2 regions of the Flavobacterium humidisoli genome follow, and region 2 is predicted to be linked to the other one. Evidence: riboswitches for the same ligand, from Rfam matches in the RefSeq annotation. Region 2 holds a riboswitch; the other holds the start of a gene.
The links. A riboswitch is a leader RNA that binds a small molecule or an ion and turns the genes downstream of it on or off. The one in region 2 is predicted to bind S-adenosylmethionine.
Positions count from the first base shown of each region.

Region 1 (7,988 bases), 2.0 Mb from region 2:
TGGTTTTTCGAAAGCAATTATATCTGTAGAATCAATCCAGAAAGAAACATTATCACCAGAAGTGATGCTTCCTTCGTTTATATTTTGATTTGATTTTTCCATTTTTAAATCCTTTTAAAGAATACAATACATTCATTTCAAAGCTACTACGTAAATAGTAGAACATACTTACAGCTTTAATTCTAAAATTTTATAGGATTTCCAGTGTGGTTTTATGTAAGAATTAAAACAAATGCTGTAAAACATAATTATTTGAATAATAGTTACTTAGTATAAATTGTAAAACAAGTTATTATGTATAAAGTAAAAATTTTGATTCTTATCATTTTAATGGGAATGAGCTCCTGTAAAAACAATAATGATGGATATAGCGACGAAATAGAAACAAGCACAACACCGCTTGATACCGCAGTAAAAGACACCGCAAAAATTATAAATAATGGGGTAAATAGTAGCTCGTCAAAACAGAGTACTGTGGGGACCGGGACAGGGCCTAGCGCAAGTGCAGAAGATGGCGCAACTTATACAAGCGAATCTGGTGTGCAAAAAGATAGTATGAAACTGAAAAGAGATAGTATAAAAAAGAAAAAGAAGTAACTGGATTATATAATAAGTTTTCGAAATTGTGTAAAGAACACATGTGTGAAAATGACTATTTTTATAAACTTAAAAATAGATATTATTCAAATAAAAAAATATACTTATGAAAACGCAAATAAAAACTAAAGTTGCTCTCGTGGTTCTTTTGGCTGGATTGGCATTTTCTTGCAAAAAGAATGAAAGCACCACAACAGAATCATACGAAAATGATTCTATTCAAAACACTATTGACACAGTTGGACCAGAAGTGGATACCGTTAATATGGATACAACGGTAACAGTTAAAGCCGATACGATTACCAAATAATTATTTGGCAAAAAAATAGAAGAAAGCTGAATCTTAATGATTCAGCTTTTTTGATTTTAAAATGAGATAAAAGAATTTAATGAATGTTAAAAGTAAAAACGTTTTTCTCTATATTTGAGAAAGAATATAACATTTTAAATGCCTTTTCTATATTAAGCAACTTTAGAAATTACCTTTATTTAGTACGATAATGGAGCTAATAAATAATTTAGACCTTTTTCAAACCGTCTTTAATTCTGCGCCAAATGGAATAGCAGTTTTAAAGTCTTTGTACGATAATAAAGGCAAAACAGAAGATTTTTCAATATTATTGTTTAACACTTATATCATCAACTGGATTGATGATAAAGAATACAAAGAAAAACCATTCAGTAAAGTTTTCACTAAAATAAAAGAAACCAATATTTTAGAACAGTTTATTGAAACGGCAGAAACTGGAGTTACATCCAATTTTGAGCAATGGTATGGAGAAGAAACCAACAAACAATGTTTCAGATTTACTGCTGTAAAACAAGACGATGTTTTGGTGGTAACAATGGAAGATATTACTGAAAAAAAACATGCCGAAACAGCTCTTAATACTGCATTGCTTGATGCAGAAAAACAAAAAAGACTATACAATTCTATACTAAACGGAACACCTGATCTGGTTTACGTCTTTAGTCTTGATTATAAATTTACTTACGCAAACAAAGCTTTATTGACGATGTGGGGTAAATCTGCAGAAGACGCAATCGGACGCGGATTAATTGAAAATGGTTATGAAGATTGGCATGCCGAAATGCATGAACAAGAGATAGATACTGTGGTAACTACGAAAAAGCCAGTTCGAGGAACAGTTTCTTTTCCGCACGCAGAATTGGGAAGAAGAATTTACGATTATATTTTTGTTCCAGTCTTTAATGAAAATGGTGAAGTAGAGCTTGTTGCTGGAACAACGCGAGATATTACAGAAAGTAAACAAGCAGAAGAAAAATTACAGCAAAGTGAGAATCGTTTTCGCAAAATGATTCACCAAACTCCAGCTCCGACTCTAGTGCTTAAAGGTGATGATCTTATTATTGAGCAGATCAATAGTCATATGCTGCAAATGATTGGACGCGGAGAAGAAATTATTGGCATGCGACTGATTGACGTTTTGCCAGAACTCGAAGGGCAATATGTTTGGGAGCAAGTTTTAAAGGTTTATAATGAAGGAATTCCTTTTGATCAAAGTGAAGTTTTGGTTCCGCATAATCGTACAGGCGAGTTAAAAGACTATTATTATAATTTGGCTTATCGTCCGTTAATTGAAGATGGAGAGATAACAGGAATGATACAGGTGGCAGTTGAGGTCACGCAACAAGTTGTGGCACGCCAAAAAATGGGAGAAAGTGAAAGCCGTTTTCGAGCTTTAATCAATGCATCATCTGATTTGGTTTATCGAATGGATGCCGATTGGATGATTATGCAGGATTTAGAAGGAGACGGACGTTTGGTTAATCAAAGAGAACGTGGTGTCAATTGGTTAGATAAATTTATTCATGCTAGCGATTTGCAGATGGCTGTCCATCTTATTTCTAAATCGATAGTAGAAAAATCCATTTTTGAAATGGAGCACAGGGTTATAAATAAAGACGATTCTATTAGCTGGGTTTTCTCGAGAGTGGTGCCAATATTAGACGATCAAGAAAAGATTATTGAATGGTTTGGTGCATCGAGTGATATTACTTCGCAGAAAGAACTTCAAAATGTTATCGCCGAAAGTGGAGAAAGATTTAGACAGCTTGCAGATTTGGTCCCTCAAATTATTTGGACAGCCAATTCTGAAGGTTTTGTCGATTATTACAATAGCCGCTGGTACGAATATACGGGTTATATAGAAGATGAATTTGGAGATCCAAGCTGGATTTCAAAATTACATCCAGACGATGTTTATTTAGTGTCAAAAACTTGGTACGAAAGTGTTCATGCAGGAGTTCCTTATCAGACTGAATTTCGTTTAAAAAATGCCAATACGGGAGAATACCGCTGGTTTTTAAGTAAAGCGCTTCCTATTAGAGATAAAGAAGGCATCATTATCAATTGGTTTGGTACTTGTACGGATATTCACGAACAAAAGTCAATTACTGAAAAACTTGAGATTTTGGTAAAAGATCGTACTAAAGAACTGCAAAGATCTAACGACGATTTACAGCAGTTTGCCCATGTTGCGTCGCATGATCTAAAAGAACCAGTTCGAAAGATAAAGACTTTTTTAAGTCGTCTAGAAGATCATATTGCCGGACAGCTTGATGAATCTTCATCAAAATATATTGAACGAATTCATGTTGCGGCAGATCGTATGTTTAATATGATTGATGGCGTATTAGCGTATTCCAAAATGAATGCCGATTCGCAAAAAACAACAATAGTCGATTTAAATGAAGTGATTAAAAATATAGAAACCGATCTTGAAATTGCGCTTCAAAATACAAATGGTACAATTTATTTTGAAGAACTTCCAGTTATAGAAGGCGCTTCTGTATTATTATATCAGCTGTTTTATAACCTTATTAATAATTCTATTAAATTTGCTAAAGAAGATACTCCGCCAGAAATAAGTATCACAGCAACAGAACAAATTGAGGAAGGCAATAGAATTGCGGTAATTACAGTAGAAGATAACGGAATTGGTTTTGATCTGGATCAAACAGGACGAATTTTTGAAACCTTTACACGTTTAAATTCTAAGGATCGTTATGAAGGAACGGGTTTAGGTTTGTCGCTTTGTAAAAAAATAGCCGAACGTCACGGCGGAAGTATTAAGGCCACAGGAATTGCTAATAAAGGAGCCATTTTTATTATAACATTGCCATTTGAGCAAAAAGTAAAAGACATTTAATTATGCAAGAAAAGATGATTTTATTGGCAGATGACGATCAGGATGATGCAGAAATGTTTTGCGAAGCATTGGCAGAAATAGATGAAAGCATTGTTTGCCATTGTTCAGAAAATGGTAACGGTGTGCTAAATACGCTGAAAAATCAGGATAAAATTCCAGAAATTGTCTTTCTAGATTTAAATATGCCAATTATGAATGGCTGGGAATGTCTGAAGCAATTAAAATCAGAAGAACGCTATAAAGATATTCCTGTAATTATGATTTCTACCTCTTCATACATAAATGATATGGATACCGCTGCCAATCTTGGAGCAGTCTGCTATTTTGTGAAGCCAAATAATTTTGATGACTTAAAACAGGCCTTGAGATTAATTACTTCAAATCTTGAGAATGGATTAAAAGAAACTTTTTCAAATCTTGAAAAAAATAAATATCTGCATGTTTTTCTTGCAGAATAAAACTGTGTTTTCTTTTCTTGAAAGGTAAAACGTATGAATTCCTTTTATAAAAAACTGCTTGCCCAAAAAGTGTTTTTTGTTTTAATGTGTTGATTTTTAAAATATTGAATTGTATTTGAATAATCTTTTTAATAAAAAAATCAAAAAAATGTATTTTAAACTTGACTAATTCGGTAGAATTAATATATATTTGTATCACAGAAAATTTATATAATGATACTTATCCAGAAAGACTGAGGGAATAGGCCCATTGAAGTCTTAGCAACCTGTTGCCGAATAAGGTGCTAAATCCTTCCGCAGTGTGCGGGCAGATAAGAAAGATTTCTCCGTAAATCTGTTTAAGATCATCCATTTAAAATCTTTATTATGAAAGCAGAATCAATTTTGTACGCCAGTTATGAACTTTTGAATTCCATTTTTGAAGAAAACAGTTTTGCCTTTTTCTAAAGGTAAAAACACAAGTTTCTCTCCAATTTCTTTTATAAACAATAATAACGCTAATGGCTTTTTTCATTGGCCTGAAATGCTTTTGTCTAATCTTAAAACTAAAAATAAAATGAAAAAAATACTATTAGGTTTTGCTTTGCTTTTTGGAGCTTTTCAAACTCAAGCGCAGGAAAACAATTTACAATTAAAAGGAACTGTTGTCGATACCGTTGCGCAATATGTTTACCTGCAGAAGTTTCACAATAAAATGTTTACCACGATAGATTCGGTAAAAGTAAAAGATGGGAATTTTAGTTTTAAAACAAAAGTAAAAACGCCAGAATTATACGGATTGAGTGTCAATACAGAAAGTTCGCCCTTGTATGTTTTTCTCGAAAAAGATCCAGTTACAGTAAAACTGAGTCCAAAGAAGTATTATACAGCTTCTGTGGTTGAAGGTTCAGCTTCTCAGGATTTGTTCGAAATTTATAAAAAAAGTAAAGATGTAGAAATCAGCAAATTCATAACAGAACATCCAAAATCTATTGTTTCAGCATATGTACTGTACAGAAACTGGTCTTATAGATTAACGCCAGAACAGATTACACAAAATATTGCTTTGCTGGATAAGAGTCTTCAAAATACCACTTACGTGAAAGAATTAAAAGAACTGGCTATTGTTTTAGACGGATTAGCAGTAGGTAAAAAAGCCCCTGATTTTACAGCCAATGATCCTGACGGAAAGCCAGTTCGACTTTATGATAATTTAAAAGGGTACACTTTGGTCGATTTTTGGGCTTCTTGGTGCGGTCCATGCCGAAGAGAGAATCCGAATATTGTATCGGCATACAAAGAGTTTCACGATAAAGGATTCAATATCGTAGGGATTTCTCTAGATAAGAAGAAAGAAAACTGGATTAAAGGAATTCAAGACGATAATTTAACCTGGACGCATGTTTCAGATTTACTTTTCTGGAACAGTGCTGTTGCTAAATTATACGGTGTGAGAGCCATTCCGGGAAATTATTTAGTGGATTCTAAGGGAATAATCGTCGCTAAAAATCTGCATGGAGAAGAATTACAGTCTACACTAAAAACGCTTTTAGAAAGTAAAATCTAATAAAGAAAAAATACAAAATAAGAAACGCAATAATACAATTTGTTAATTTAAAATGATAAGGAAATGAATGCGATTGAGCCAACAACAAAACCAACAGAGCCTGAATGTTACTTTTCTAAGTTTAGAGAAAATACAGTAGGAATAAATCATATTTTCGAATCTGTTTACGGAGAACAAAATCTGGTTTATGCAGATTGGGTTGCCAGCGGAAGATTATACAATCCGATCGAAGATATAATGCTCCATAAAATTGGTCCAATGATTGCCAATACGCATTCACTTTCAAGTCAGACAGGAAAAACCTCTACTTATGCTTATCAGCATGCGAGAGATCGTATTAAAAAGGCGGTTAATGCCAATGAATCTGATGTTTTGGTAACTACTGGAAGCGGTATGACGGCTGCTTTATCTAAATTACAGCGTGTTATGGCACTTCGAACAAAATCTGAAGATGACAGACCTGTGGTTTTCATTACACACATGGAACATCATTCTAATCAGGTTTCGTGGTATGAAACAAATGCAGAAGTGGTTATTCTTTCGCCTGACGAAAATAATTTAGTCAATCCAGAAGTTCTTGCTGCAGAAATTAAAAAATATGCAGGTAGAAGCTTAAAAATAGGGTCTTTTACGGCTTGTTCGAATGTTACAGGAATTATCACGCCTTATCATGAACTGGCGAAAATCATGCATCAAAACGGCGGACTTTGTTTTGTAGATTTTGCAGCTTCGGCACCGTACGTAAAGATTGATATGCATCCAAAAGATCCAGAAGAACAATTGGACGCGATTTTCTTTTCGCCTCATAAATTTTTGGGAGGCCCTGGAACTTGTGGTATTTTGGTTTTCAATGAAAAACTATACCAATCTGATTTTCCGGATAATCCGGGCGGAGGAAATGTAAAATGGACAAATCCGTTAGGGAAATATTGTTACAGCGATGTGATAGAAGTTCGAGAAGATGGTGGAACTCCAGGTTTTCTGCAGGTGATTAGAACGGCATTGGCTTTAGAATTGAAAGAGCAAATGGGCGTAGAGAATATCAAAAAAAGAGAGAAAGAACTGCTGGATCTTTGTTTTTCGAGGCTTCAAAAAATTCAAGGTTTATCTATTTTAGGAGATTTAACTACAGAAAGAATAGGTTGTGTGTCGTTTGTTATTGAAGATATTCACTATAATTTGATTGTAAGACTGTTAAACGACCGTTTCGGAATTCAAGTTCGTGGCGGCTGGTCGTGTGCGAGTACTTATGCGCATTATCTGTTCAATATTAGCGAAAAGAAATCAGCACAAATCACAAACGAATTATTGCAGAGAAACCAGATCAATAAGCCAGGCTGGGTACGTTTGTCCTTGCATCCAATTATGAGTAATGAAGAGCTCTTTTACATCTGTGATGCGATTGAAAAAGTGGCTCTGAATTATAAAAAGTGGAAAAAAGATTATGAATATAATTCGGTTTCAAATGAATTTGAAAATCCGGAAATTAAAGATACCATTGCAAGAGAAGTAAACGAATGGTTTAAGTTAGTTTAAGTATAGTTAGTTAAGTGCTAAACCTGACAGTCCCAAATCCTCGGGATAAAACCTGTCAGGTTTCCAATGAGTAATCCCGTAGGAATTTCTCGTCGGTAGAAAAAATTAGAATTATTTAAGCGATTCAATAATTTTTTCACGATGCGCCAATCCCCAGTTGACTAAAGTTTCTGTAACCGGAAGCACCGATTTTCCATATTCGGTAATAGCATAGATTACCGTAGCAGGTTTGGTATTTTGTTCTGTTCTGGTAATAAGTAAATTGGTTTCCAGTTCTTTGAGTTCTTTGCTTAGCATTTTAGCCGAAATTCCATCTATTTCACGTTGCATTTTTTTAAAATGAATCACCTGATGCGTTCTATTGGTTAAAAACCTTAGAATCATCAATTTCCATTTACCACCCAAAACATCAAGACTGTCACGCATTGCCATAAGTTCTTCAGAACAATTGGCTTCGCGAAGTACTCCATTATCGTTAATTTTTGCCATACTAGTTTCTCTTTGGTAACCGGTTACCTTGGGTTAACCCATAACAAAAATAAAGCATTACGGCGATACTTTTGTAAACTAAAATAATAAAAATGAAAGCAATTGTATTACAGGAAAACCACGAATTTAGACTGGAAACAGTAGCGATTCCACAACCTGAACCGAATAATATTCAGGTTAAGATTATGG
Region 1 covers NZ_CP096829.1:5,312,430-5,320,417, reverse strand. The annotation lists gene M0M44_RS22395 (FAD-dependent oxidoreductase) at 1-102, opposite strand, end outside; gene M0M44_RS22390 (hypothetical protein) at 295-597, shown strand; gene M0M44_RS22385 (hypothetical protein) at 704-907, shown strand; gene M0M44_RS22380 (PAS domain-containing sensor histidine kinase) at 1,098-3,770, shown strand; gene M0M44_RS22375 (response regulator) at 3,773-4,228, shown strand; SAM riboswitch class I at 4,446-4,546, shown strand; gene M0M44_RS22370 (TlpA disulfide reductase family protein) at 4,785-5,774, shown strand; gene M0M44_RS22365 (aminotransferase class V-fold PLP-dependent enzyme) at 5,838-7,310, shown strand; gene M0M44_RS22360 (winged helix-turn-helix transcriptional regulator) at 7,422-7,799, opposite strand; gene M0M44_RS22355 (NADP-dependent oxidoreductase) at 7,892-7,988, shown strand, end outside.
Region 1: linked by a shared signal. The riboswitch ahead of M0M44_RS22370 (TlpA disulfide reductase family protein) and the one ahead of M0M44_RS07760 (homocysteine S-methyltransferase family protein) in region 2 are both predicted to bind S-adenosylmethionine.

Region 2 (7,988 bases):
GATTGGGGTAACGCAGACAACTATGTAAAAGCAGTTGGAGTTGGAGAATGTGCGGGAGTTGTGATCGATTTAGTAGCGACATTATTGTTTGAAGCGAAAGAGAAATTGATTTTGGCTCAAGAATCTTTCGACGAGAAAAAATGGTCAGATGCTATTTACCATGCTTATGCAGGATTTGTAAACGGTGCTAAGGCTTTATTATTGGCAGAAAACCAAAAAACAAATCACCATGCAGGAATTGTCGATTTGTTTGACACTGTTTTTATTGATACCAATAAAATCGAATTGAATTCAACTTTTAAAGATTTGGTTTACCAGATCAATAAAAACGAACCATCTGAAGCTTTCGCTAAAGATTATATTGCTCAAGCAGTAGTTTTCTTTGACAAAATTGAAACTTTCAGAGCTCAAGAATTAGCAAATGCTTAATATAAAACCAAAAATAACTTTAGTCGGTGCAGGTCCGGGAGATCCCGATTTACTTACGCTCAAAGCTGTAAAAGCATTGGCTGAAGCCAACGTGGTTTTATATGACGCTTTGGCCAATGAAGAAATTCTGGATTACGCACCAAAAAATGCAATTAGAATTTTTGTTGGAAAAAGAATCGGCAATCATGCCTATACGCAGGATCAAATCAATCAATTGATTGTGGATAATGCGCTGACTTACGGAAACGTAGTTCGATTAAAAGGTGGAGATCCGTTTATTTTTGGAAGAGGTGGTGAAGAAGTGGAATTTGCAGAAAGTTTCGGAATTGAAACTATCGTAGTTCCCGGAATTTCATCTGTATTGGCAGTTCCTGCAAGTCAGGGAATTTCGATTACAAAACGTGGCGTTTCAGAAAGCTTTTGGGCTATTACAGGAACAACATCTGATAGAAAATTATCTGCAGATGTAGCTTTGGCAGCTCAATCTTCTGCAACAGTTGTAATCTTGATGGGAATGCACAAATTGCCTCAAATCATCGATTTGTTTCAAAAAGAAGATAAAGGAAATTTACCAGTTGCCATCATTCAAAACGGAACAACTGCTGAAGAAAAGGTTGGTGTAGGAACAGTAGATTCAATTTTAGAAGTTGTAAAAGAAAAAGAATTAGGTTCGCCAGCGATTATTGTTCTTGGAGAAGTTGTAAGAGAAAGCAATAAACTAAAAGGATTTTACGAAGAATTTCTATCAAAAGAAGAAATTCGTTAGAATTTATGTTCTGTTAGGAACATTTCATCGGTAGTAGAAAAAAAATAAATGTTCCCAACAAAAATGTTCCGTTAGGAATATTTGATTGGTAAATCGTCTAATTTTGGTTAGATGAAAAAAGAGTAACATGGAACAAAACGAATTATATCCCATATTTCTAAAACTTCACAATCTAAATGTCTTGATTGTGGGCGGAGGAAATGTAGGTCTGGAAAAGCTTTCTTTCTTGCTAAAATCAAGTCCAAATGCAAATGTTGAGGTTGTAGCGCCCGATTTTCATTTAGAAATTAAAGTTTTAGCCGAAAAGCATCCTTCGATTAAATTGACAGAATCGAAGTTTAAAAAGAAAATGCTCAAAAAACGTCATATGGTAATTGCCTGTACAGACAATTTAAAAGTGAATAAAAGAGTATACGATTTGTCACGTAAGCGTTATTTGATTTGTAATATCGCCGACACGCCAGATTTATGTGATTATTATTTGGGCGGAATCGTAACAAAAGGAAATGTAAAAATTGCCATTTCGACTAACGGAAAATCGCCAACAACAGCCAAAAGACTTCGAGAGTTTTTTGAAGAAGTAATTCCAGAAGATATCAATCAAATGGTTGAGAACCTGAATGAATACCGAAAAACGCTCAAAGGTAATTTTGAAGAAAAGGTTAAAAGAATGAATGAGATTACCTCTTCATTAAAAAATAAAGAGTAAAAAAGTTTCGGAAAGAAATTAATGATAAAAATCATTGATAGTACAAGGATTTATTCGTTTCTTTGTGTTATTAAGAATGATTATAAACAACAACATAATGATTAAAACAGATATACTTATAATTGGAGCAGGACCAACAGGTTTATTTGCCGTTTTCGAGGCAGGATTGTTAAAATTAAAATGCCACATTTTAGATGCTCTTCCACAAGCAGGAGGACAACTATCAGAGTTATATCCAAAAAAACCAATTTATGATATTCCTGGATTCCCAGAAGTATTAGCTGGAGATTTAGTTGATGGATTAATGGAGCAAATCAAACAATTTGAGCCAGGTTTTACTTTAGGCGAGCGTGCAGAAACCATCGACAAACAAGAAGACGGAACATTTATCGTAACTTCAAATAAAGGAACTAAATTCCACGCGCCAGTTATCGCAATCGCTGGAGGTTTAGGAAGTTTTGAGCCTCGTAAACCACTTATCGAAGATATCGAGTTTTATGAAGATAAAGGAGTAAAATACTTCATCAAAAATCCTGAAAAATTCAGAGATAAAAGAGTAGTAATTGCAGGAGGAGGAGATTCAGCTTTAGACTGGAGTATCTTCTTAGCAAATGTAGCTTCAGAAGTAACTTTAATTCACCGTAGAAATGAATTTAGAGGAGCTCTAGATTCTGTAGAAAAAGTACAGGAATTAAAATCAGCTGGAAAAATTAAATTAATCACTCCAGCAGAAGTTATCGGAATTAATGGTGCTGAACACGTAGAATCATTAGATATTGAAGAAAACGGAGCACACCGTAAAATCGAATGCGACTATTTCATCCCGCTTTTCGGATTAACTCCAAAATTAGGTCCGATAGGTGACTGGGGATTAGAAATCGAGAAAAATGCAATTAAAGTAAACAATGCATTAGATTACCAAACGAACATTCCGGGAATCTTCGCCATTGGAGACGTTAATACATACCCAGGAAAATTAAAGTTAATCCTTTGCGGATTCCACGAAGCGACTTTAATGTGCCAGGCAGCTTACCAAATCATCAACCCAGGTAAAAAATACGTATTGAAATATACAACAGTTTCTGGTGTTGACGGTTTCGACGGAACTCGTAAAGAAGCTCCAAAAGCGGTTGTGAAAGCGATTGTTTAATCTGAGATGCTAAGATACTAAGGTGCTAAGGGACTAAGATTTTTATATAGAAAGCTCAAACTAAAAGTTTGAGCTTTTTTAATTAATCCCAGAGGGATGAAATATTTATAGAAAAGAAATTATTCGTTTGCAAAAGAGCTCCAGAGGAGCGAAATATATGTCGTCGCTCCGCTGGAGCTTTTGCTTGGTTAAATAATTGTTTTTCTATAAATATTATGCTCCTCTGGAGCTCAACGAATATGTATGGATTTATTATTAAAGCATAATTTCTAGGAAAAATACATAAAAAACATAGCCAGTGGTTTTAACCACTGGAACCCAACGCATGAACAACGTGCAACGAATTAACACAATACGTGTCCCGCGGTTGAAACCGCGGGCTATATTTGAAAATCAAAGTCAAGTTTTAACCTTAGAATCTTAGCGACTTAGAACCTCAGAACCTTAGAAAAAAACATTTGCAAATCGTATCCCTATTTCATACCTTTGCACTGTTCTTAAAATTATTGTCAGTTATCACGAAAGGCGGAGGGATAGACCCGATGAAACCTTAGCAACCCTTTATCATAAAGAAGGTGCTAAATTCTACTTTATACGACATTTTCCAGTATTAAAGATAGATAACACAAATACATACTCGTATTTCTCAAAACTTTTCCAGACAACACACAATATTTACTGAAACAGATTCTGTATCAGGAGCGAATCATTGGCGCATTTTTGCAGTCAATAGTTCCCGCTTTTCGTTGCAATCTTTTGTTTTTTAAAGAAAAAACAAAAGGATTTCCACTTCAATCGGGGCTAATGAGCCAGCAATAGTGCACTTTTGGAATTAATGTGAAAAAAATATCGAAGGTTAAACCAGACTGGTTTTCAATCCCGAAGCTTCGGGACTGTCAGGTTTAAATAGAGTCTTCAAAATTATAATTAAAAAAGCTTTGTGCCTTAGTGGCTTAGCGGCAAAAGAATATGGCAATTACGATACAAGAAGCAATAAAGAAAAATATCCTAATCCTAGACGGAGCAATGGGAACGATGTTGCAACGCTATAATTTCTCAGAAGAAGATTTTAGAGGAGAGCGTTTCAAAGATTTCCTGCATCCGTTAAAAGGAAACAACGATTTATTATCCCTAACACAACCACAAGCCATCCGCGCTGTTCACGCTGCTTATTTTGAAGCTGGTGCTGATATTGTAGAAACCAATACTTTTTCAGGAACGACAATCGGTATGGCTGATTATCATATGGAAGATTTGGTTTACGAGTTAAACTACGAATCAGCAAAGATCGCACGACAAGTTGCTGATGAGTTTACCGCAAAAAATCCAGAGAAACCACGTTTTGTAGCTGGTTCAATCGGACCAACAAACCGTACGGCAAGTATGTCACCAGACGTAAACGATCCAGGTTACAGAGCCGTAACGTTTGACGATTTGCGAATTGCATACAAAGAACAAGTAGAAGCGTTAATGGATGGAGGATGCGATTTACTTTTAGTAGAAACGATTTTCGATACCTTAAATGCGAAAGCAGCACTTTTTGCAATTGAAGAAGTGAAGGAAGAACGTAATCTGGATATTCCAATTATGGTTTCAGGAACCATTACAGATGCTTCAGGAAGAACACTTTCTGGACAAACTGTTGAGGCATTTTTGATTTCAGTTTCGCATATTCCGTTGTTAAGTGTTGGTTTCAATTGTGCTCTTGGAGCCGATTTATTGAAACCGTATTTAAAAACATTAGCACATAATACAAGTTTTAATGTTTCGGCACATCCAAATGCAGGATTGCCAAACGCTTTCGGACAATACGACGAAACGCCAGAGCAAACGCAAGCTTTTATCAAAGAATATTTAGAAGATAATTTAATCAATATTATCGGTGGCTGTTGCGGAACAACGCCAGATCATATTCGATTAATGGCTGAGGTTGCGAAAGATTATAAGCCGAGGGTTGCGCCGGTTATTGCCTAAAGTTTCGCTTATGCAAGGTTTTAAAAACCTTGCAGGTTGAATTCAGAATAAAATGTTCCGTAGGAACAAATCATCGGTAGAAAAAAATGACAATTGAAATCGTGGAAAATAGATTGTTTGTTTTAACCGAGTCTGCGTGAGGGATAGAAGTGAAAAGCCCACAGCCTGACGAAGGAAGTGCGAGGACTTGTAACGGATAGCCCGGCCCGGAGGGACACGCCCAAATTAATAAACATAAATACCTACAAAGTTTTCAAAACCTTGCAGGAAACAAAAGAGAATAAAAAAAACTCAGAATCTAGGCATCTTAGAATCTTAGTAACTTAAAAAAAAATGGCAGAAAAAAGAAGAGACCTTGTATTATCAGGATTAGAACCATTGATTATTACGCCCGAAAGTGTTTTTGTAAACGTTGGGGAACGTACGAATGTAACAGGTTCAAGAAAATTCTTGAGATTAATCAAGGAAGAGAAATATGACGAGGCGCTTGATATTGCAAGGCAGCAGGTAGAAGGAGGAGCACAAATCATCGATATTAATATGGATGAGGGAATGTTGGATGGCGTTACTGCAATGACTAAATTTTTGAATTTAATTGCTGCAGAACCAGATATTTCGCGAGTGCCGATTATGATTGACAGTTCGAAATGGGAAATCATCGAAGCGGGTCTTAAAGTAGTACAAGGGAAAAGCGTTGTAAACTCGATTTCGTTAAAAGAAGGAGAAGAAGCCTTTATTCACCATGCTAAATTAATCAAACGCTACGGAGCGGCGGCGATTGTAATGGCTTTTGACGAAGTAGGTCAGGCCGATAATTACGATCGTAGAGTCGAGATTTGCCAACGTTCTTATGATATTTTGGTAAACAAAGTAGGTTTTCCTCCTCAGGATATTATTTTCGATTTGAATATTTTCCCAGTTGCAACAGGAATGGAAGAACACCGCCTGAATGCTTTGGACTTTTTTAGAGGAACAAAATGGGTTCGTGAGAATTTACCACACGCACATATTAGTGGAGGAGTGAGTAACGTTTCATTCTCGTTTAGAGGGAATGATGTTGTTCGTGAAGCGATGCACTCGGTGTTTTTGTATCACGCAATTAAAGAAGGAATGACGATGGGAATCGTGAATCCAGAGATGCTTACGATTTATGATGATATTCCGAAAGACTTATTAGAACACGTTGAAGACGTAATTTTAGATAGACGTGATGATGCTACAGAACGACTTTTAGATTTTGCAGAAAATGTAAAAGGTGAAGTAAAAAGCGATGAAAAAGCCATTCAGGAGTGGCGTTTAGGATCTGTTCAGGATCGTATTACACATTCTTTGGTAAAAGGAATTGATGCTTTTATTGAAGAAGATGTAGAAGAAGCCCGTTTGGCAGCAACAAAACCAATTGAAGTTATCGAGATCAATTTAATGGCTGGAATGAATGTCGTTGGAGATTTATTCGGGAGCGGAAAAATGTTCCTGCCACAGGTTGTAAAATCGGCTCGTGTAATGAAAAAAGCGGTTGCTTATTTGCTGCCTTTTATTGAAGCAAGCAAACAAGCTGGAGATAAACAAGGAAACGGAAAAATCCTGATGGCAACCGTAAAAGGTGATGTTCATGATATTGGAAAAAACATCGTTTCGGTGGTTTTAGCTTGTAACAATTATGAGATTGTAGATTTAGGTGTAATGGTTCCTCCAGAAAAAATCATTGCAGCGGCTATTGAACATGAAGTAGATATTATCGGATTAAGTGGACTGATCACACCTTCGCTTGACGAAATGGTTTATTTGGCCAAAGAATTAGACAAACAAGATATTAAAATCCCGATTATGATTGGTGGTGCAACTACTTCGCGCGCGCACACCGCGGTGAAAATTGCTCCTCAATATAGAGAAACTGTAATTCACGTAAACGATGCTTCGAGAGCCGTTACCGTTGCAGGAAATCTATTAGATCATAACCGAAAAATATATGCAGCCGATATTCGTGCAGAATACGATTCGTTTAGAGAAACATTTTTAAATCGTTCGAGAGATAAAAACTTCTTAACGATTGAAGATGCGCGTAAAAATAAATTACCATTGGATTGGAGTGAATATACTCCAGTTAAACCAAAAGTAATTGGTGCACAAACCATAGAAGTTGAATTGGATGTTTTGGTTCCGTATATCGACTGGACGCCATTTTTTCAGACTTGGGAATTGTACGGAAAATATCCGGCAATTTTAACGGATGAGGTTGTGGGCGAACAAGCAACATCTGTTTTCAAAGATGCTCAGGCGATGCTTAAAGTAATCTTAGAAGAGAAAAAACTAAAAGCAAAAGGTATTTACGGAATTTTCCCTGCGAATCAGGTGGATGATGACGATATCGAATTGCGTGATGAAAACGGAAAAGTTTTAGAAAAATTCTTAACGCTTCGCCAGCAGTCACAAAAAACAAAAGGCGCTCCAAACATCGCTTTAGCCGATTTTATTCTGCCAAAAGAAAGCGGAATAGAAGATTATATGGGAGCTTTTTGTGTAACCACAGGTTTTGGTGTTGACGAATGGGCTGCGGAATATGAAAAGAATTTAGACGATTACAATTCGATTATGGTCAAAGCGCTTGCAGATCGTTTTGCTGAGGCTTTCGCCGAATATCTTCACGAAAAAGTTCGTAAGGATTTCTGGGGTTATGATTCAGAAGAATCTTTAACCAACGAAGAATTGATTAAAGAAAATTATAAAGGAATTCGTCCTGCGCCAGGTTATCCGGCTTGTCCTGATCACTTGGAAAAACCAACGATTTGGAAGCTTTTAAATGTAGCCGAAGAAATTGGAGTTACTTTGACAGAAAGTATGGCGATGTGGCCGGCTTCTTCGGTTTCAGGATATTATTTCGGAAACCCAAAGAGCCGATATTTCGGATTAGGAAAAATAAAAGAAGATCAAGTCACAGATTACGCCAAACGCCGAAATGT
Region 2 covers NZ_CP096829.1:1,712,007-1,719,994, forward strand. The annotation lists gene M0M44_RS07740 (HEPN domain-containing protein) at 1-429, shown strand, start outside; gene cobA (uroporphyrinogen-III C-methyltransferase) at 422-1,195, shown strand; gene M0M44_RS07750 (precorrin-2 dehydrogenase/sirohydrochlorin ferrochelatase family protein) at 1,323-1,904, shown strand; gene M0M44_RS07755 (NAD(P)/FAD-dependent oxidoreductase) at 2,002-3,054, shown strand; SAM riboswitch class I at 3,565-3,681, shown strand; gene M0M44_RS07760 (homocysteine S-methyltransferase family protein) at 4,024-5,028, shown strand; gene metH (methionine synthase) at 5,362-7,988, shown strand, end outside.